DNA from 4 places in the Kitasatospora sp. NPDC087314 genome. Region 2 is predicted to be linked to each of the others. Evidence: riboswitches for the same ligand, from Rfam matches in the RefSeq annotation. Region 2 holds a riboswitch; each other region holds the start of a gene.
The links. Region 2 has a riboswitch for cobalamin ahead of ACIO5E_RS13275 (HoxN/HupN/NixA family nickel/cobalt transporter). Riboswitches for the same ligand answer to the same signal wherever they lie in the genome.
Positions count from the first base shown of each region.

Region 1 (5,032 bases), on a different contig from region 2:
CTGCCCGGCGGCGGCGTCCAGGGTGACGTCGTGGACCAGCCGGGCGCCGGCCAGTTCGACCGAGACGGAGTCCAGGGCGAGGTCCATCAGCGGCCTCCGAAGGAGTAGCCGCGACGGCGCATCAGCAGCAGGAAGCATGGCACTCCGAGGACCGCGGTGACCACCCCGACCGGCAGTTCGGCGGGCGCCAGCAGGGTGCGCGAGACGATGTCCACCCAGACCAGCAGCAGCGCCCCGGCGAGCGGCGCGACCAGCAGTACCCGGCGGTGTCCGGCGCCGACCAGCATCCGGGCCAGGTGCGGCACCATCAGCCCGACGAAGCCGATCGCCCCGCTGACGGCGACCACCGTGCCGGTGACGGCGGCGGTCACCACGAACAGCTCGCGGCGCAGCCGGTCCGGGTCCACGCCGAGCGAGGCGGCCGTCTCGTCGCCCATGGCGAGCGCGTCCAGCCGGCCGGCCGCGCAGGCCAGGTACGCCAGACCGGCCAGCACGGTGGCGGCGGCGATCGGCACCGAGCCCCAGGTGGCGCCGCCGAGGCTGCCGAGCAGCCACATCATGGCGTCCCGGGCGGCCTCGCCGCGGGCGGCCGCGAAGACCATCAGCGCGGTGAGCGCGGAGAAGCCGTAGGAGAGCGCGGTGCCGGTGAGCACCAGCCGCAGCGGGGTGAGCCCGTAGGCCGTCCGCGCCGCGAGGTAGACCAGCACCATGGCGAGCAGCGCGGAGCCGAACGCGGAGACCGAGATGGCCCACACCCCGAGCGAGGCGAAGGCGCCGAGCAGCAGGACGGCGTTGGCGCCGACGGCCGCGCCGGAGGAGACGCCGAGCACGAAGGGGTCGGCCAGCGCGTTGCGCACCAGGGCCTGGACGGCGACCCCGGTGGCGGCCAGCCCGGCGCCGACCACGGCGGCCAGCACGGTGCGCGGCAGCCGGATCTCCCAGACGATCGCGTAGGCGGCGGCCTCGCCCGCCTCCAGCCGTCCGCCCGTCAGTCCGGCGGCCAGCAGCCGCAGGGCGCGGGGCAGGCCGATCCCGGCGGCGCCCAGTGCGACCCCGCAGACCAGTGAGAGCAGCAGGGCGGCGGCCAGACCGACGGTGAGGGGTGCGGCGGGTATGCGACGGGCGGGCGGGCTCACCGCGCCGCCGCCCACGGGTGCGGTGCTCACGCGCACCTCCGGGTGGTTCTCTCGCTCCGCTCGTCCACGGGTGCGCCTTGCCTCGGGCCGCGGGTGTGCGGGGGCGGGCGCCGGACGGGCGCGGGCCCGGGCGCCGTCCCCTCGCAGTCCACGGCGAGTTGTCGGGAGGTCGGCGGCCGAGGGCGATCGGGCTGGCACGGCCGACGGGCCGCGCTCACCGTTGCGGGTCAGCGCCGGATTCACACCGGACTTCCCCCTCGGACGCCCTGGCAGCATAACAGCCACTCAGGCCAGGCAACCCTTACCTGGGCCGCGATCGGGCGTGGACGCACGACCGCCCCCGTCCGGCGCTGCGGACGGGGGCGGTCGGGTGGCGACGCGTCAGGCTCAGGCCTGCTTGGTCTCCCAGAAGATCTTGTCGACCTCGGCGATCAGGTCCAGCAGGGCCTGGCCGGTGGCCGGGTCGGTGGACGCCTTGGCGGCCGAGGCGGCCTTCAGGGTGTCGTTGACCAGCTGGTGCAGCTGCGGGTACTTCTCGAAGTGCGGGGCCTTGAAGTAGTCGCTCCACAGCACCGAGATGTGGTGCTTGACGGCCTCGGCGCGCTGCTCCTTGATGATGATGGCGCGGGCGCGGAAGTGCGGGTCCTCGTTGGCCTGGTACTTCTCCTGGGTGGCCTTGACCGACTCGGCCTCGAGCCGCGCCTGCGCCGGGTCGTACACGCCGCAGGGCAGGTCGCAGTGGGCGTGGGCGGTGGCGCGCGGTGCAAACAGACGAGAGAACATGGGAGTCCTTCCTTAGATCGTCTTCCCGCGCCCGAGATTACCCTTCCGCCCCCGTCGTTTCGCGATCGGGCGGTGGGCCTAGGGCAAAAGGCGGACCCGCAACCGGGGTATTCCGGACATCGAACAGGGTGACGGTCCGTACGGCAGACTGGGACCGGGTGGTCCGGGAGGAGGAGTCGTGGCGCGGAGCACGGAACCGGAGGGCACGGAACCCCAGGGGCGGGGCCGGCGCGGCGGCGCGGTGCCGTTCGGGCTGGTCGACGTGGCGGGCCCGTCGATGGTCCCGACCCTGCGCGAGGGCGACCAGCTGCTGGTGCGCTACGGCGCGCCGATCCGGCCCGGCGCGGTGGTGCTCTTCCGGCACCCCTTCCAGCAGGACCTGCTGGTGGTGAAGCGGGCCGCCGAACGGCGCCCGGGGGGCTGGTGGTTGCTGTCCGACAACCGGCCGGTGGACAGCGACAGCCGCAGCTACGGCCCGGTGCCGGACGAACTGGTGCTCGGCCGGGTGCTGCTGCGGCTGCGCCCGCGCCCGGCCTGGCTGGCGCCGGGGCGCCGGCTGGAGCGGCTGCTGCTGACCACCCGGCTGGCCCGGGTGCCGGGCCTGGCCCGCCGCCTGGGCGTCTGGGCGGAGGAGCTCCAGGGCGTGTCGGACAAGCCCTAGAACGGGCGCCTACCCTGCGGCGCCGAGGGCCGCGGCCTCCGCCTCCTGGCGCTTGCGGGCCCGGTACGCGGCGACGTTGGCGCGGGTCGCGCAGCGGTCCGAGCAGTACCGGCGGGAGCGGTTGGTCGAGGTGTCCAGGTAGGCGTTGCGGCAGGGCGCGGCCTGGCAGATGCCGAGCCGGTCGGCGCCCAGCTCGGTCAGGTGGACGGCCAGGCCCATGCAGGCGACCGCGCTGAAGTGCGCGGTGGCGGTCGGGGAGTTGTCGGCCAGGTGCAGGTGCCAGCGCGGCCGGCCGGCGTCGTCCAGGAAGTCGTGCCCGGAGACCAGCGGGCTGACCGGGTACTCCATCAGCAGGCTGTTCAGCAGGTCGACGCCCCGGATCTCGTCGCCCTCGGCGGCGGCCTCGAAGACCCCGCGCAGCCTGGTGCGCACCGCCCGCAGCCGGGGCAGGTCGGATTCGTCGGCCTGCGCGGCGGCCCGTGAGGAGTCGGAGAACAGGGCGCGCACCGCGTCCACGGACGTCAGCGCGTCGGTGCCGCGCTCGGGCTCCTCGGTGTTCACCAGCCGAACGGCGAGATCGGCGTACGAGGCGAGCTCCACGGAGGTCCTTCCAGAAGGTCGGTAACGGGCTGACTGCGTCCAGCCTATTACCTGGGTGGGGAAAACGTCGGCGCCCGGCAGGAGCAGCCTGCCGGGCGCCGACGGTACGGGCTCTACAGCACCTTGGAGAGGAACGCCCGGGTGCGCTCGTGCTGGGGGTCGGTGAGTACCTCGCGGGGGTTGCCGGACTCGACCACCACGCCACCGTCCATGAACACCAGCGCGTCGCCGACCTCGCGGGCGAAGCCCATCTCGTGGGTGACGACCACCATGGTCATGCCCTCCTCGGCGAGGCCGCGCATGACGTCCAGGACGTCGCCGACCAGCTCGGGGTCGAGCGCCGAGGTCGGCTCGTCGAAGAGCATCAGCTTGGGCTTCATGGCCAGCGCGCGGGCGATCGCGACGCGCTGCTGCTGGCCGCCGGAGAGCTGGGAGGGGTAGTTCCTCGCCTTGTCGGCGAGACCGACCCGCTCCAGCAGGCCCATCGCCCGCTCCCGGGCGACGGCCTTGCTCTCGCCCTTGACCTGGACCGGGGCCTCCATGACGTTCTCGACGGCCGTCATGTGCGGGAACAGGTTGAAGCGCTGGAAGACCATGCCGATGTCGCGCCGCTTGACGGCGACCTCGCGGTCCTTGAGCTCGTGGAGCTTGTCGCCCTTCTGCTGGTAGCCGACCAGTTCGCCGTCCACCCAGAGGCGGCCGGCGTTGATCTTCTCCAGGTGGTTGATGCACCGCAGGAAGGTCGACTTGCCGGAGCCGGACGGGCCGATCAGGCAGAACACCTCGCCCTGCCGGACCTCCAGGTCGATGCCCTTCAGCACGTGCACGGCGCCGTAGGACTTGTGGACGTTCTCGGCACGGACCATCGGGTGGCCGGTGGCGGTGGCGTCGGCCGGGGTCTTGCTCAGATCGGTCATACGTGACCACCTCCCTCAAGCCCCGGGACGACGTCGGCGCCGGTCTTCGGGGTGGGCCTTCCGGCGAACAGGCCCCGCAGCCGCTGCAGCGGGGTGGGCGGGAGGGTCCGGTTGGAGCCGCGGGCGTAGTAGCGCTCGATGTAGTACTGGCCGATGGTCAGCACCGAGGTGAAGAACAGGTACCAGAGGCTGACCACGATCAGCAGCGGGATGTTCTGGTAGTTCCGAGAGTAGATGACCTGGCCGGCCCGGAAGATCTCCTCCAGGGAGATCACGCTGACCAGCGAGGTGGTCTTGAGCATCGAGATGGTCTCGTTGCCGGTCGGCGGGATGATCACCCGCATGGCCTGCGGCAGGACGATCCGCCGCATGGTCTGGAACCGGCTCATGCCCAGCGCGTGGGCGGCCTCGGTCTGCCCCTCGTCCACCGACTGGATGCCGCCGCGGACGATCTCCGCCATGTAGGCGGCCTCGTTGAGGCCGAGGCCCAGCAGGGCGGCGACGAAGGTCGGGATCAGCACGTTGGTGGACTCGGACCAGAACTCCGGTCCCCACGGGACGCCGATCGACAGCTTGGCCCAGATCAGGCCGAGGAAGTTCCAGAACACCAGCTGCACCAGCACCGGGGTCCCGCGGAAGATCCAGATGTAGAGCCAGGCGGTGCCGGAGAGCAGCGGGTTCGGGGACAGGCGCATGACGGCGAGGACGATGCCGCCGACCACGCCCATCAGCATGGCGAGGACGGTCAGTTCCAGGGTGACGATCATGCCGTGCACGATGCTGTCGTGGAACAGGTACTGCCCGACGATGTCCCACTTGAAGGCGGGATTGGTGAAGAGGGCGCTCAGCAGCATCGCCGCGAGCAGGGCGATGACGACGGCGCCCGCCCAACGTCCGGGGTGGCGGACCGGGATGGCCTTGATGGTCTCAGGCCG
Region 1 is NZ_JBIUYE010000007.1:212,100-217,131, reverse strand. It holds gene ACIO5E_RS17410 (ABC transporter ATP-binding protein) at 1-87, opposite strand, end outside; gene ACIO5E_RS17405 (FecCD family ABC transporter permease) at 87-1,172, opposite strand; cobalamin riboswitch at 1,296-1,434, opposite strand; gene sodN (superoxide dismutase, Ni) at 1,524-1,919, opposite strand; gene sodX (nickel-type superoxide dismutase maturation protease) at 2,197-2,580, shown strand; gene ACIO5E_RS17390 (CGNR zinc finger domain-containing protein) at 2,590-3,180, opposite strand; gene ACIO5E_RS17385 (amino acid ABC transporter ATP-binding protein) at 3,294-4,097, opposite strand; gene ACIO5E_RS17380 (amino acid ABC transporter permease) at 4,094-5,032, opposite strand, start outside.
Region 1: another riboswitch for cobalamin. It lies ahead of ACIO5E_RS17405 (FecCD family ABC transporter permease); the one in region 2 lies ahead of ACIO5E_RS13275 (HoxN/HupN/NixA family nickel/cobalt transporter).

Region 2 (5,032 bases):
CAGCCTGCCGATCGGCCGGGTGGTGGCCGAACTGCACGACCGGGAGGGCAGGTTGGCCGTGCTGCACGACGAGGGGAGCGATCTCGGCCCGACCTACGACCTGGTCTACGAGCGGCTGTCGCCGCAGGGCCGGGCGCTCTACCACCTCGTCGGCGTGCACCCCGGCCCCTTCGTGTCCGCCGAACTGGCGTGCGCGACGGGCGTCGAGCAGGCCGGGACGGCGCTGAAGGAACTGCGCGCCGTCCACCTGCTGGACGAGGTGGTGGACGACGACGGCCTGGAGGCGCGCTTCCGCGCCCACGACGTGGTGCGGCTGCACGCCTACAGCCGCACCCGCGAGCTGCCCGGTCGGCTCGAACTCCTCGCCCGCGTGGTGGCCTACTTCCGGGGCCGGGCCTCGCTGGCCGACCGCGCGATGGGGCCGAGGCTGCGCCTGCAGGAGGCCGGTGGTGCGGGGCTGCCCGGCTTCTCCTCCGGTGCGGCGGCCCTGGAGTGGCTGCACGCCGAACGGGCCAACCTGCGCGCGGTGGTGGAGGAGGCGGCCGGGCGGCAGTGGCACGGTGAGGTGTGGCGGCTCTGCGAGTCGCTCTGGCCGCTGTACCACGGCCGCAAGCTCTACCAGGACTGGATCGCCACCCACCGGCTCGGCGTCGAATCGGCCCAGTGGGACAACCAGCCGGCCGCGGTGGTCCGGATGCGCAACCAGCTCGCCCGCGCCCACTTCGAGCGGAAGGAGTACCCGCTCGCCGCCGAGCAGTTGGCGCTCGCCGCGGAGCAGGTGCCGCTGGTGACCGACCGGCGCGTCGTGGGTGTGCTGTACGAGACGGACGGCCTGCTGTGCCTGGCCGACGGCCGGCCGGGGCGGGCGGTGGAGCGGTTCACGCTGGCCCGGGAGGCCAACCGGGGCGACGCGCACGGCGAGATCGTGCAGGCCTACAACGTGGCGCAGGCGCTCATCGCGGACGCCCGCCCGGAGCAGGCGCTGGCCGTCCTGGACGAGGCCACGGCGCAGGCCGGGCGCACCGGGGACGACGACATGCTGATGAAGCTGCCGTTGGTCCGCGCCCGGGCCCACCGCGCCCTCGGGCAGCTCGACCTCGCCGTCGCCCACGCGAAGGACTGCGCCCGGCGGGCCGAGGAGCGGAAGCAGTACGCGAAGGAGACGCAGGCCCACACCCTGCTCGCCGCCCTCGCGGAGGAGCTGGGCGACTTGGAGCTGGCGGAGCACAGCCGCGAGCGGCTGCGGGAACTACGGGCTTGAGGCCCGGCACGGCCCGGTGGTGAAGGACACCCGGGTGCGGTGGTCGCCGGTGCGGAGGGTGAGGCCGTGCTCGGGGAGGGTGGCCGGGTCGCCGCCGTCGGCGATCCAGCAGGCCACGGCGGAGCCGAGCAGCAGCGGGTCGAGGCTGGGCTCGGGGCAGCTCCAGTCCCGTTCGGCGCAGGCCTCCAACAGCAGGCCGGTGCGCAGCCGGAGCAGGTGGCGGGCCGGGCCGAGGGCGGCCACCGCGACGGCGAGGCCGGGGAGTTCGGCGGCGGAGTCGGCGAGCCAGCGTGCGGCCGGGCGTTCGGCGTGGACCTCGGTCCGGGCCAGCACCTCGGCGGTGTAGCGCAGGGCGTCGCCCGGGTGTTCGTCGGTGAGCGCGTGGAAGCCGCGCGGCGTGTGATCGTCCGGTTCGAAGGGGTAGCGCCGCAGGCTGACCTCGGTGCCCTCGCTCTCGGCCTCGACGTCGTAGGCCGTGGGCCCGTCGGTGGTTCCGGGGCGTGGGACGGGCTTGGGGTAGGGCGGCAGGACCGGTTCGTTCCCGGGTTCGTCCAGCTGCTCCAGGAAGGAGTAGAGCAAAGGGCGCAGCAGCTCGGCGGAGCGGCCGCGCCGGCCGAGTGAGCGGTCGGCGATCCGGCGCAGCGCGGTCGGGTCCTGCTTCCGCAGGATCTGGTCGAGCTGGGCGGCGAGGTCGCCGTCGGGGTCGAGTACGGGCGCGGCCTGGCCGAAGGCGTAGCTGGGGGAGCGCGGGTCGAGTTCGGCGGCGCCGGTGGCGACGAGCGCGGTGGGCCGCTCCAGCGCGGCGCCGTAGACGGACACCGAGCCGTGGTCGCCGATCTGGCAGTCGGCGGCGACCAGGGCGGCCTGCCAGCCCTGGTGGGGCGGGATCAGGCGCAGGCCCATCCGGCGGGCGCTGTCGAGCAGGGCCTCGGGGTCGTGCCGGCTCCAGATGTTGGGGTGCAGGACGACGGCCACCGTGTACTCGTCGGCGGGCAGTCGGCGGACCAGGTGCAGGGGCAGGTCGGGGCGGCAGCCGAATAACGAGTGCTCGCTCCAGGTGGAGTTGACGACGACGAGCCGCCGGCCGTCGACGGCGCCGCGGTAGCCGTCGCGGGAGCGGAGGCTGCGGAGCATCCGGTCGAAGCAGGGGTCGCCGACCACGTGGGCGACGTCCAGCGCCTCCGGGCAGGAGACCCGCAGGCGGTCCAGCTGCTCGGGGTGGGAGAGGCCGAGGACGTCGACGAACACCCGGCCGTGGTGGGTGAGTTCGTTGCGGGAGAGGCCGGCGGAGCTGACCGTGTCGCCGGTGGACTCGGTCACCAGGCGGTTGTAGCCGGCGCCGTGCGGGAGGACGACGAGCCGGGCGTCCAGGCGGTGCATGGAGGCGTGGACGGCGCAGGCGACAGCCAGGTCGAAGTGGCGTCGGACGGCGTCCTCCCAGTCCAGCACGGTGATGCCGGGCAGGTCGTGCAGGTACTCGTCCAGGGCGCGGTCGGCGAAGGCGGATCCGGGGTTGACGGTGAAGTACCGTTCGAGGCCGTCCGGGTGCAGCAGGGTGAGGACGTCCAGGACCCGGGTGGCCGAGGTGAGGGTGCGGGCGACCGCCAGCACGCGGGCCTTGACCGGTCGGGTGTTCCAGCGGTCGGCGGGCCAGGCGTGGGGGTGGGACGGCACACCATGATCGTACTCACCCCCGGTGCCGCTCCGGGGCCGTTTCCCGAGTGTCGGTCAGCCCGAGAGCCGGTCAGCCGGTCGCCGCGGTGGGCTCGTGGTGCTCGGCGGCGGCGCACTCGTCGAGGAGGGGGCGCAGGGTGTCGTCCACGAGCCGGTAGCGCACGACGCGGCCGTCCTTGTCGCCGGTGACGACGCCGGCCGTCCGGAGCAGCCGCAGGGCCTGGGAGACGGCGGGGTCGCGCATGCCGGTGGCGACGGCGAGGTCGGTCACGGCGAGCGGGCCGGCCCGGTGGAGGGCGAGCAGGAGGGCGAGCCGTCCGGGGTCGGCGAGCAGGGAGAACCGCTCGGCCCAGGAGCGGACGTGCGCGGTGTCGCCGATCGCGGCGATGGCCTCGCAGACCCGGTGTCCGTCGATGGTGCGGTGGCCCGCGCGGTCGGCCGGTACGAGATGCATGCGCTCATTGTCGCAGGCGGGGGCGTGTGATCCTGGACACCTGCGCAGGTGCGCAGCCTTGCAAGGGTGGGGCCTGGCCCCTACGGTGTTCCCCGCCGTGGTGCTCGGGAAGACCGGTGACGGATCCTCAGGGGTCCCAGCCCGGAGCGGCCCTCGCCACTGTGATCGGGCCATCGCGATCGTCGTCGATGGAGAGTCGTCCGTACCCACGACGCCACTGGGAGCCTCGCGCGCCTGGGAAGGCGGGTACGGAATCCCCGTAAGCCAGGAGACCGGCCACGGCATCTCACGAACTGTTTCCACGAGGTGCTGGAGCGTGACCCGAAGATGACCGTGCCCGAAACCGCCGCCGCCGAGCCGACGGCGACACCGCCCGCGCTGCCCACGTTCCGCTGGAGGCGCGAGGACACCATCCGTACGGCCGGGCTGATGGGGGTGATCGTGGCCATGCACGTGGTGGCCTTCGGGACGCTCGTCTTCCTGGTGGCGCCGCACAAGTACGAGGTCGGTACCCAGGTCTTCGGGGTGGGCCTGGGGATCACCGCGTACACCCTCGGGATGCGGCACGCCTTCGACGCCGACCACATCGCGGTGATCGACAACACCACCCGCAAGCTGATGGCGGACGGCAAGCGGCCGGTCTCGGTCGGCTTCTGGTTCGCCCTCGGGCACTCCTCGATGGTGGTGATCATGGCGGCCCTGGTGGCGGGCGGCGCGCAGCTGGCCAACACCCTGATGGACGACGAGTCGACCACCCACAAGTGGCTCGGGGTGGTCGGGACGACGGCCTCCGGCGCGTTCCTCTACCTGATCGGCGCGCTCAACCTGGCCGCGCTGCTCGGCATCCTCAAGGTGTTCCGGTCGATGCGGGCCGGGTCGTACGACGAGGCGCAGCTGGAGGAGCACCTCAACTCGCGGGGGTTCATGGCCCGGGTGCTGAACCGGGCGACCCGGTCGATCACCCGGCCCGGGCAGATGTTCCCGGTGGGCATGGTGCTGGGGCTCGGCTTCGACACCGCGACCGAGGTCACCCTGATGGTGATGGCCGGGTCGGGCGCGGCGGCCGGGCTGCCCTGGTACGCGATCGTCTGCCTGCCGCTGCTGTTCGCGGCCGGGATGAGCCTGTTCGACACGCTGGACGGGACGTTCATGAACTTCGCGTACCAGTGGGCCTTCGCCAACCCGGTCCGGAAGGTGTACTACAACCTGACGATCACCGGGCTGTCGATCGCGGTGGCGTTCGTCATCGGCACCATCGAGCTGGTCGGCGTGCTGCACGAGAAGCTCGACCTGACCGACCCGGTCACCGGCTGGATCGCGGACATCTCGCTGGACAACGTCGGCTACGCGATCGCCGGGCTGTTCGTGGTGGTCTGGGCCGCGGCGATCGCGTACTGGAAGCTGGCCCGGGTGGAGAAGCGCTGGGTGGCGGCCGAGTAGGGGCCACCGGTGGTCCGACGGCGCCTCCCCCGCAGGTTCGGGGGGAGGCGCCGTCGCGTTGCCGCGGGTCAGTGCCGGTCGCCGTAGCGCTGACGGAAGCGCTCGACCCGGCCGGCGGTGTCCAGGACGCGCGACTGACCGGTGTAGAAGGGGTGGCTGGCCGAGGAGATCTCGACGTCGATCACCGGATAGGTGGTGCCGTC
Region 2 is NZ_JBIUYE010000005.1:273,285-278,316, forward strand. It holds gene ACIO5E_RS13260 (AAA family ATPase) at 1-1,261, shown strand, start outside; gene ACIO5E_RS13265 (hypothetical protein) at 1,250-2,935, opposite strand; gene ACIO5E_RS13270 (ArsR/SmtB family transcription factor) at 3,006-3,389, opposite strand; cobalamin riboswitch at 3,471-3,685, shown strand; gene ACIO5E_RS13275 (HoxN/HupN/NixA family nickel/cobalt transporter) at 3,717-4,829, shown strand; gene ACIO5E_RS13280 (type B 50S ribosomal protein L31) at 4,898-5,032, opposite strand, start outside.

Region 3 (5,032 bases), on a different contig from region 2:
AGGGTGTAGGGGGTGAAGAGAGTGGTGCTCATGGCGGACTCCTGGTGGGGCGAGTGGGCGGTATCCGACCGTGCGGGGGCGGGCGCCGGTCGTTAGGAGTGCGGGAGGTGTGGTGGGACACCTTCGCGAATACTTGCAGGTGCACTTTGGATGACTCGACAATAGTTGCACGCACCGATTAATTGCAAGCGCGGCGTATTGTTCGGGCCGTGCATCGCCCGCGTGTCACCAGGAGGTCCGATGAAGGTCCCAGGTCCCGATCCCCGGCCGGACGGCGGTGTCGGCGCCATCGCGGAGGCAGGTGGGCTGCGCGCCTACCAGCTGTGGCTGCACGCCGAGTACGGTCCCGTGGCGCGGTTCCAGCTGCCCGGCGCCGAGGCGGCCGTGTCGGTCGCTGACCCGGTGCTGCTGGAGGCCACGGCGCACCCGGACGGGCGGCCGGAGTGCCTGTTCGCCTTCCTGGACCCGCGGTCACCGAGGAACTGGACCGCGTGCTCGGCGACCGCGCGGCACCCGGGTATGCGGACCTCCGGCGGCTCCCGTACCTGGAGATGGTCCTGAAGGAGTCTCTGCGCCTCTACCCTCCGGGCCCGTACGGCGCGAGGGAGACCGCCGAACCGCTCGCGGTCGGCGAGTACCGGATCCCGGCCGGGACGGTGGTCTTCTACCCGTTCCGGGCCATCCAGCTGAACCCCGACCACTGGCCCGAGCCCGAGCGGTTCCGTCCCGAGCGGTTCACCCCCGAGCAGGTGGCCGGGCGCGCGCGGCTGGCCTGGGTCCCCTTCGGGCTCGGCCCGCGCAGCTGCGAGGGCGCGGGCCCGGCCATGGTCGAGTGCCGACTGCTGTTGGCCGTCCTCCTCAAGCGTTTCCGCTTCCGCCCCGTGCCGGGCCACCGGGTGGATGCGACCGAGCGGTTCGTCCGCTGGGCGGCCGACGACATCCGCATGGTCGTCACCCCGAGAAAGGCCGGGCCGCCGCCGAGGAGTTGACCCGGACCGTTGACCCGGAGCCGCTGACGCCGCCCGCCGCCCGTCGCCCGTCGCCCGCCGCCCGTCGCCCGTCGCCCGTCGCCCGCCGCCCGCCGCCCGCCGCCCGCCGCCCGCCGGCCCACCGGCCGGCGGGCTCCGTCCGCAGCGCCGCGCGTCTCAGTCCGCGGACACGTTCTCGGATTGGTGTACCAGGACCGCCGGACGCCCGATAGGCTCGCGGTGCAGCTGGTTCGCCCTGCCCGCCAGGCAGGCGCGTCGCAAGAGGGAACCCGGTGGGAATCCGGGACTGCCCCGCAGCGGTGAGTGGGAACGACCGCCGTCATACGCACTGGGCCCGGGACGGGTCTGGGAAGCGACGGCCAGTAGGTGTCCGCCCTTTCGGGGACGGCCGAGCCCGCGAGTCCGAAGACCTGCCTGTTGCCCGCGCGCGACCGATCGCGCGCGGAGATCCCGGTGACCTCGTGGGCGGGTCGGCGTACATACCAGGCGGAGACCGGCACACCTGCGGTCGGCCGCCCGGTTCGTCACCCCTTCGCGCCTTCGTCCCGTCTCCGGGGAACAGAGGAAACAGGCTCGCGAAGGAGAGTCCCTTGACAGCGAAGTCCGCAGCCGCGGCAACCCTCGCCACCGCGTACGGCTACCCCCGCCAGGGCGGCAACCGGGAACTGAAGAAGGCGATCGAGGGGTACTGGAAGGGCGCCGTCACGGCCGAGGCCCTTCTGACCACCGCGGCCGACCTGCGCCGGGAGAACTGGCGCCAGCTCGCCGACGCCGGCGTCGGCGAGGTCCCCACCGGCGACTTCTCGCTCTACGACCACGTGCTGGACACCACGGTGGCCGTCGGCGCGATCCCGGCCCGCCACCGCGCCGCGGTCGACGCCGACCCGCTGGCCGGGTACTTCGCGATGGCGCGCGGCACCCAGGAGGTGGCGCCGCTGGAGATGACCAAGTGGTTCGACACCAACTACCACTACCTGGTGCCCGAACTCGGCCCCGACACCGCCTTCACCGCCGACTCCGCGAAGCCGGTCGGGGAGCTGGAGGAGGCCGTCGCCCTCGGCCACCGGGCCCGCCCGGTGCTGGTCGGCCCGGTCACCTACCTGCTGCTGGCCAAGCCCGCGCCCGGCGTGGCCGCCGACTTCCAGCCGCTCACCCTGCTCGACCGGCTGCTGCCCGTCTACGCGGCCCTGCTGGCCGAGCTGCGCGCCGCCGGGGCCGAGTGGGTGCAGCTGGACGAGCCCGCGCTCGTCCAGGACCGCACCCCGGCCGAGCTGAACGCCGCCGCCCGTGCCTACCGTGAGCTCGGTGCCCTCACGGACCGGCCGAAGCTGCTGGTCGCGAGCTACTTCGACCGCCTCGGCCAGGCCCTGCCCGTCCTGGCCAAGGCCCCGGTCGAGGGCCTGGCGCTGGACTTCACGGGACCTGCCGCCGCCAACCTGGACGGCCTCGCCGCCGTCGGCGGGCTGCCCGGCAAGCGCCTGGTCGCGGGTGTGGTCGACGGCCGCAACATCTGGATCAACGACCTGGAGAAGTCGCTCGCCACCCTGGCGACCCTGCTCGGTCTCGCCGACACGGTCGACGTGGCACCGTCCTGCTCGCTGCTGCACGTGCCGCTGGACGCCACCGCCGAACGGGAGTTGGACCCGCAGATCGCCCGCTGGCTGGCCTTCGCCCGGCAGAAGGCGGCGGAGACCTCGCTGCTCGCCCGCGGGCTGCGCGAGGGCGTCGGCGCGATCACCGCCGAACTCGCCGCCAACCGCGCCGACCTCGCCTCCCGCGCGAACTCGCCGATCACCCGCGACCCCGCCGTCCGCTCCCGCACCGCCGCCGTCGGTGCCCAGGACACCCGTCGCGCCCAGCCGTACGCGGCCCGGGCCGAGGCCCAGCGGACCCGGCTCGGCCTGCCGTTGCTGCCGACCACCACCATCGGCTCCTTCCCGCAGACCACGGACCTGCGCACCGCCCGCGCCGACCTCACCGCCGGGCGGATCGACGCGGCCGGCTACCGGGAGCGGATGGAGGCCGAGGTCCGCGAGGTCATCGCCTACCAGGAGAAGGCCGGCCTCGACGTCCTGGTGCACGGCGAGCCCGAACGCAACGACATGGTCCAGTACTTCGCCGAGCAGCTCACCGGCTACCTGGCCACCCGGCACGGCTGGGTGCAGTCCTACGGCACCCGCTACGTGCGGCCGCCGGTGCTGGCCGGGGACATCTCCCGTCCGCAGCCGATGACCGTCGACTGGTTCCGCTACGCACAGGGGCTGACGGACCGTCCGGTCAAGGGCATGCTCACCGGCCCGGTGACCATGCTCGCCTGGTCCTTCGTCCGCGACGACCAGCCGCTCGCCGAGACCGCCCGTCAGGTCGCCCTCGCGCTGCGCGACGAGGTCGTCGACCTGGAGGCGGCCGGCGCCGCCGTCGTCCAGGTCGACGAGCCGGCCCTGCGCGAGACCCTGCCGCTGCGCGCCGCCGACCGCCCGGCCTACCTCGACTGGGCCACCGAGTCCTTCCGCCTGGCGACCTCCGGGGTCCGCGCCGACACCCAGATCCACACCCACATGTGCTACGCCGAGTTCGGCGCGATCATGACGGCGATCGACGAGCTCGACGCGGACGTCATCTCGCTGGAGGCCACCCGCTCGCACATGGAGGTCGCCGGGGAGCTGGCCGAGGCCGGCTACCCGCGCGAGGTCGGCCCGGGCGTGTGGGACATCCACTCGCCGCGCGTCCCGAGCACCGAGGAGGCCGTCGAGCTGCTGCGCGCCGGGCTCGCGGCGATCCCCGCCGAGCGGCTCTGGGTCAACCCCGACTGCGGCCTGAAGACCCGCGGCTGGCCGGAGACCCGGGCCTCCCTGGAGAGCCTGGTCGGCGCCGCCCGGCGACTGCGCGCCGAGCTCGCCGGCTGACCTGACGGAGACCGGGGGCGGGCGCGGCCCGAGCGCCGTGCCCGCCCCCGGTCACCGGGGCACCCCGCGCGGCCCGCGAGCGGGACGACGTGACCGTGGCGGCCAGCGTGCCGGCCGCCGCACAGGGGCCCCGGGCGGTCCGGGGCCACGAGGTCCGGGCCGCTCGGGTCGAGGACGGGGAGAGACGGCCCTGCGCGATAGCTGGGCCGCCCTCGGTGCACACCCGTCGGATCCTCCCCGGCCGATCGGCCCGTCCGGGTGGCGCCGGACGAGGAGCCGTGGTGCGGCTCGCCCCGGCTTGCGGCTCTCCGGGGCGAGCGTTTGAGTGGGGGTGGTACCGCCGGAATCGGAGACGAGGAGGCGCCATGTCGCACCACAAGTCCAACAAGGACGTCGAGGGGAACCCGGACACCGGCCACGGGCGCGGCCTGCCGCGCCGCCCCGACGAGGAGGAGCTCGAAGAGCGCACCGAGGAGGACCGCGAGGAGGTGGGCCTGCCCCCGGACCCGGACGCCCCGCCCGAGGACAGGCCCTAGCTGGGTCAGCCCTGCTTCCGCGGCTGGCTGAAGCGCACCATGTTGCCCGCCGGGTCGCGGAAGGCGCAGTCCCGGACGCCGTACGGCTGGTCCACCGGCTCCTGCAGGACCTCGGCGCCCGCGGCGCGGATCCGCTCGAAGGTCGCGTCGCAGTCGTCGGTGCGGAAGATCACCCCGCGCAGCAGGCCCCTGGCCATCAGGTCGGTCACCGCCTGCCGGTCGGAGTCGGCGGCGTTCGGGTCGGCGACGGGGGATTCGAGGACGATGTCCAGGTCCGGCTGCGCGGGCGAGCCGATGGTCACCCACCGCATTCCCGCGTAGCCGACGTCGTTGCGCACGTCGAGACCCAGCGCGTCGCGGTAGAAGGCGAGCGCCTTGTCGTGGTCGTCGACGGTGATGAAGCACTGTGCAAGCGTGATGTCCATGCCCATCACGCTACGGACCGGTGGGACCGCCCGCTTCTCCGTTCCTGATCGGTCGGGTGTAGACCTTGGCGACGCAGGCCGGGACGGCGGCGTCCGGCTCGTGGTCCCGGGCCCGGTACGCGCTCGGGGTCTCGCCGACCAGCTGGGTGAACCGTGAGCTGAACGAGCCCAGCGAG
Region 3 is NZ_JBIUYE010000024.1:1,470-6,501, reverse strand. It holds gene ACIO5E_RS37010 (NADH:flavin oxidoreductase/NADH oxidase) at 1-32, opposite strand, end outside; gene ACIO5E_RS37005 (hypothetical protein) at 241-561, shown strand; gene ACIO5E_RS37000 (cytochrome P450) at 444-989, shown strand; cobalamin riboswitch at 1,233-1,406, shown strand; gene metE (5-methyltetrahydropteroyltriglutamate--homocysteine S-methyltransferase) at 1,580-3,895, shown strand; gene ACIO5E_RS36990 (hypothetical protein) at 4,261-4,431, shown strand; gene ACIO5E_RS36985 (VOC family protein) at 4,437-4,856, opposite strand; gene ACIO5E_RS36980 (helix-turn-helix transcriptional regulator) at 4,867-5,032, opposite strand, start outside.
Region 3: another riboswitch for cobalamin. It lies ahead of metE (5-methyltetrahydropteroyltriglutamate--homocysteine S-methyltransferase); the one in region 2 lies ahead of ACIO5E_RS13275 (HoxN/HupN/NixA family nickel/cobalt transporter).

Region 4 (5,032 bases), on a different contig from region 2:
CGAAGCCGGCCGGGTCGGCGTCGTAGGCGAGCCGGCGGCGGACCACCTCGGCGCGCTCGACCGGGTCCCGGGTGGCGGCGATCTCGACGGTCAGGCCGAACCGGTCGAGCAGCTGCGGCCGCAGCTCGCCCTCCTCCGGGTTCATGGTGCCGACCAGCAGGAAGCGGGCCGCGTGCCGCACCGACACACCCTCGCGCTCGACGTAGGAGCGGCCCATCGCGGCGGCGTCCAGCAGCAGGTCCACCACGTGGTCCTGGAGCAGGTTCACCTCGTCGATGTAGAGCACGCCGCGGTGCGCCTTGGCGAGCAGCCCCGGCTCGTACGCCTTGACGCCCTCGGCCAGCGCCCGCTCCAGGTCGAGCGAGCCGACGATCCGGTCCTCGGCCACGCCGACCGGCAACTCGACCAGTTCGGACGGTCGTCGGTGCGAGCCGGCGTCGAGGTGCGGGCCGTCCGGGCACTGCGGGTCCGGAGCCGACGGGTCGCAGGCGAAGCGGCAGCCGTCGACGGCCGCGAGGGACGGCAGCAGGCCGGCCAGCGCGCGCACCATGGTCGACTTCGCGGTGCCCTTCTCCCCGCGCACCAGCACGCCGCCCACGGCCGGGGAGACCGCGTTGAGCAGCAGCCCGAGTCGTAGGTCGGTCATGCCGACGATCGCGGTGAACGGATAGCGGACGTCACTCATGCATACTCCCCAGGTGCCCCGGGCGCCAGGAACGGCAGCGATCCGGCCGCCGGCACCCCGCCCTCGATCAGCTTCCACAGCGCGTCGGTGTCCGCGTGCTCCTCGATCAGGTCGCCCAGCCGGTCCAGCCGGGCCTCGCGCGCCTCGGCGAACGAGGTGTCCGGCGCTGGCACGAACGCCCGGCCCGCCAACTCGGCGACCTCGCGCAGGAGTTCACGGCGGAACCCGTCGTTCTCCAGCGCGCCGTGCCAGGTCGTGCCCCACACCGAGCCCACCCGGCAGCCGTCCAGGAAGGGTTGGCCCCCCTCGACCGCCACCACGCCGTGGTGGATCTCGTACCCCACGACCCGCTGCCCGTACGCCTCGCCGACCGGCCGGGCCAGCACCTTCTCGGCGCCGAACCGCACGTTCGTCGGCAGCAGTCCCAGGCCCTCGACCGAGCCGGCCTTGGACTCCACCTCGTCCTCGATCGAGCGGGCCAGCATCTGGTAGCCGCCGCACACCCCGAGGACCGGCAGCCCGGCCGCCGCCCGCGCCCTCAGCGCCGGCTCCAGGCCGCGCTCGCGCAGCCAGGCCAGGTCGGCCACGGTGGCCCGGGTGCCGGGCAACACCACCAGGTCGGCGTCGGCCAACTCCTCCGGCCGGGTCGCCCAGCGCACCAGCACGCCCGGTTCCTGCGCCAGCGCGTCCAGGTCGGTGAAGTTCGACAGCCGGGGGAAGCGCACCACGGCCACCCGCAGCACGTCCGCGCCCAGCGGCCCGCGCCCTTCGGTGCGGTCCACCACGGTCGTCAGATCGAGCGAGTCCTCGGCGTCCAGCCACAGTCCCGGCAGCATCGGCAGCGTGCCCAGCACCGGGCGGCCGGTCAGCCCGTGCAGCATCTCCAGGCCGGGCGCCAGCAGCCGGGCGTCGCCGCGGAACTTGTTGACGAACCAGCCCGCCACATGCCGCTGGTCCTCCGCCGACAGCAGCGCCAGCGTCCCGTACATCGCGGCGAAGACGCCGCCGCGGTCGATGTCCCCGACCACCACCACCGGCAGCCCGGCGGCCGTGGCCAGGCCCATGTTGGCGATGTCCCGGTCCCGCAGGTTGATCTCGGCGGGCGAGCCGGCGCCCTCGCACACCACCACGTCGTAGCGGCTGCGCAGATCCGCCAGGCACTCCAGCGCCCGCTCCAGCAGGACGGGCTTGCGCTCGCGGTAGTCCAGCGCGCCCACCTCGGCGACCGGCCGACCCAGCAGCACCACCTGGCTGCGGCCGTCCGCGCCCGGCTTCAGCAGCACCGGGTTCATCGCCGCCTCCGGCTCCACCCGGGCCGCCTGCGCCTGCATCGCCTGCGCCCGGCCGATCTCGGCGCCGTCGGCGGTGACGAAGGAGTTCAGCGACATGTTCTGCGCCTTGAACGGCGCGACCGAGACCCCCTGACGGGCCAACCAGCGGCAGATGCCCGCGGTCACCACGCTCTTGCCCGCGTCCGAGGTCGTCCCGGCGACCAGCAGCGCGTTGCTCATGCCGTGCCCCTCCTTCTCGAAGCCGTCCGTGGCCTCGAAGCCGCCAACGACCGGATCGCCAGATGCCCCGCGACCGTCGTACCCAGGGCCAGCACGCCCACCCGCCGGGAGAGCGCGCAGGCCCGCTCGATGTCGTCCACCGTCACCGGCCGCAGCTCCGCGCCCAGCACCGGCCGGTGCTCCACCCGCTCGCCGTACTGCAGGGTCCCGCCCAGCCGGACGCCCACCGCTCCCGCGAAGGCCGCCTCCGCCTGGCCCGCGTTCGGGCTCGGATGCGCCGAGCCGTCCCGCCGCCAGACCCGCCAGGCCGTCCGCGGCTCCGGCGCGGCGGCCACCGTCAGCAGCGCCGTCAGCCGGGCGCCCGGCCAGCCCGCCAGGTCGTCCAGCCGGGCCGACGCCCAGCCGAACCGGGCGTACCGGGGCGAGCGGTGGCCCACCATCGCGTCCAGGGTGTTCACCGCGCGGAACGCCAGCAGCCCCGGCGTGCCCGCCAGCGTGCCCCAGGCCAGTGCGTTCACCACGGCGTCCGCCGTGTTCTCCGCCACCGACTCGACCACCGCCCGGGCGATCTGCGGCCCGTCCAGCGCGCTCGGATCCCGCCCGCACAGGTGCGGCAGCCGCTCCCGCGCGGCCGCCAGATCGCCCGCGGCGAGCGAACGGCCGACGGTGCGCGCCTCCCTGGTCAGCGAGGTGCCGCCGAGCACCGTCCAGGTCGCAGCGGCCGCCAGCGCGGCCCGGCCCAGCGGACGCCGGCCCACCGTACGGTCCAGGGCCACCGCGCCGGCCGTGACCGCGCCCACGCACAGCGCCGTGTACCCGGCGCCGGCCACCCGGTCGTCCCGCCACACCCGGCGCTCCAGCCGGGTCGCCGCAGCGCCGAACGCGGCCACCGGGTGGCCGCGCCGGGGATCGCCGAAGCGGGTGTCGGCGGCATAGCCCGCGACGGCGCCCAGCGCGAACGCGGCGGCGCGGGTCAGCGGGCGCACGACGGGAGCGAACGTATCGGCGGGCGCGACAGGTTCGGCGGAAGGCCGCGTGGGGTCCGGCGGGGCGGGGCAGCCTGCATCGCGTGCGTGTCCTCACTCAGGGTCCGCGCCCTGGATCGACGTAGCGGGGGCGAGAGTCTCCTGGCTTCCGGGTCGAACGCACCCCCGGGCCTTCCAGCGGCTTCTGACGGCCCGCCGTGGCAACAACAATCCGAGCGTGCTCCCCGGTGACAGTGGCGGGACCGCGCCGGACTCGCACCGGCTTCCTCTGCATGCCTCCGTTTGGCCCCAGGATCCCATCACGCGGCCGAACCGGGCGTCAACCGAGGTCACGGAGGGGTTGGTCACACGCGGGCCCCGTCGCTACCTCCGATCAGGCGGCCCGCAGGGGAATGACACCCTGTGCGATCGTCCAGCGGCCCGAAGGGGCCTCCGGGGCCGCTTCGTGCGTTCGACGGCCGCTGGCAGGCCCACGTCCGGGCGATCGCCCGGATCGTCCCGGTCCACCGGAACGACCTCGCCGCCGTCCTGACGGTGCTCCAGCAGGAGAACCAGGTCTCCTGCCACTGGGGTTCCGGGAGCTGGGGCGGCTCCCCGGACCCCGCCGCCCGGCCCGAACCCGCCCGCGACCGCCCGCTGGCGGAACGCTTCTGGGAGCTCCTCGGGCGACTCGAACCGGACGTTCCGGTCTGACGCACCTGCCGGCCCCGTCCGACCGCACCCGCTTGCCCCTCCCGTTCCCGCCCGCACCGCCGTAACCCGGACGGCCCAGTCCGGTGGCCACCCGCGAGGCCCCCCGATGAACTGGTGTACGAACACCGTCCGGTCCGAGACCAGCAGAGCGGGGAGCGATATGCGTTGGGGAACCGCGGCCGCCGTGGCGGCCGCCGCCGTCGGCGCCGGGGCCGCCGTCCTGGTGATAGGCCGCCGGGCCTCCGAACGGATGGTCCACCCGGCGAGCGCCGTCCAGGAGTCCGGCCCGGTCCGCGTGCAGAGCCTCGCCGCCGGCCGGGTCACCTTCACCCGCAGCCCCGAGAGCCTGCGCCCCGGCCGCTGGGCCGTCGAATGGGACGACCACGGCCACGCCGTCGTCGAGGACGTCCTGCACGGCGACGAGCACGGTGTCACCCGCCGCCTGGTCCGCGCCGACCGGGGCGCCCTCGCCCCCGGCACCGAGGTCCGCTTCACCCCCCGCGTCCACCTCGGCGACCCCACCGAGGCGCTCGGCCTCCCGTTCACCGACACCGCCGCCGACGGCGAACTCGGCGCCCTCCCCGCCTGGCGCCTGGACGGCAAGCGCGGTGTCTGGGTGATCCTGATCCACGGCCCCGGTGCCGACCGCCAGCAGACCCTCCCGGTCCTCCCCGTCCTGGACCGTCTCGGGCTTCCCGTCCTCGCCGTCACCTACCGCGGCGACCAGGGCGCCCCCGCCTCCCCGGACGGGCTGGGCCACTTCGGCGGGTCCGAGTGGCGCGACGTCGAGTCGGCGGTCCGGCTCGCGCTCGACAGCGGCGCCGGCCGGGTCATCCTGTACGGCTGGTCCCTCGGCGCGACCATGGCCCTCCAGACCGCCGCCCGCTCCGCCTGGGCCCACGCCATCAGCGGCCTGGTGCTGGACTCGCCGGTCCTCGACCTGCCCGCCACCGCCCGCCGCGGCGCCGCCCGGGCCGGCTACACCGGTGCCGCCGCCGAACTCGGCGCCCTCGCCGCCGAGGGCCGCACCGGCGTCGACCTCGCCGACTTCTCCCGCATCGCCGAAGGCGCCGACCTGCGCGTGCCCACCCTCCTCCTGCACAGCCCGGACGACGAGCTCGCCCCCTACGGCGCCGCGGAGCGCCTCGCCGCCGCCC
Region 4 is NZ_JBIUYE010000009.1:72,280-77,311, reverse strand. It holds gene ACIO5E_RS20585 (putative cobaltochelatase) at 1-685, opposite strand, end outside; gene ACIO5E_RS20580 (cobyric acid synthase) at 682-2,196, opposite strand; gene ACIO5E_RS20575 (cobalamin biosynthesis protein) at 2,193-3,182, opposite strand; cobalamin riboswitch at 3,317-3,452, opposite strand; gene ACIO5E_RS20570 (hypothetical protein) at 3,585-3,875, shown strand; gene ACIO5E_RS20565 (alpha/beta hydrolase family protein) at 4,036-5,032, shown strand, end outside.
Region 4: another riboswitch for cobalamin. It lies ahead of ACIO5E_RS20575 (cobalamin biosynthesis protein); the one in region 2 lies ahead of ACIO5E_RS13275 (HoxN/HupN/NixA family nickel/cobalt transporter).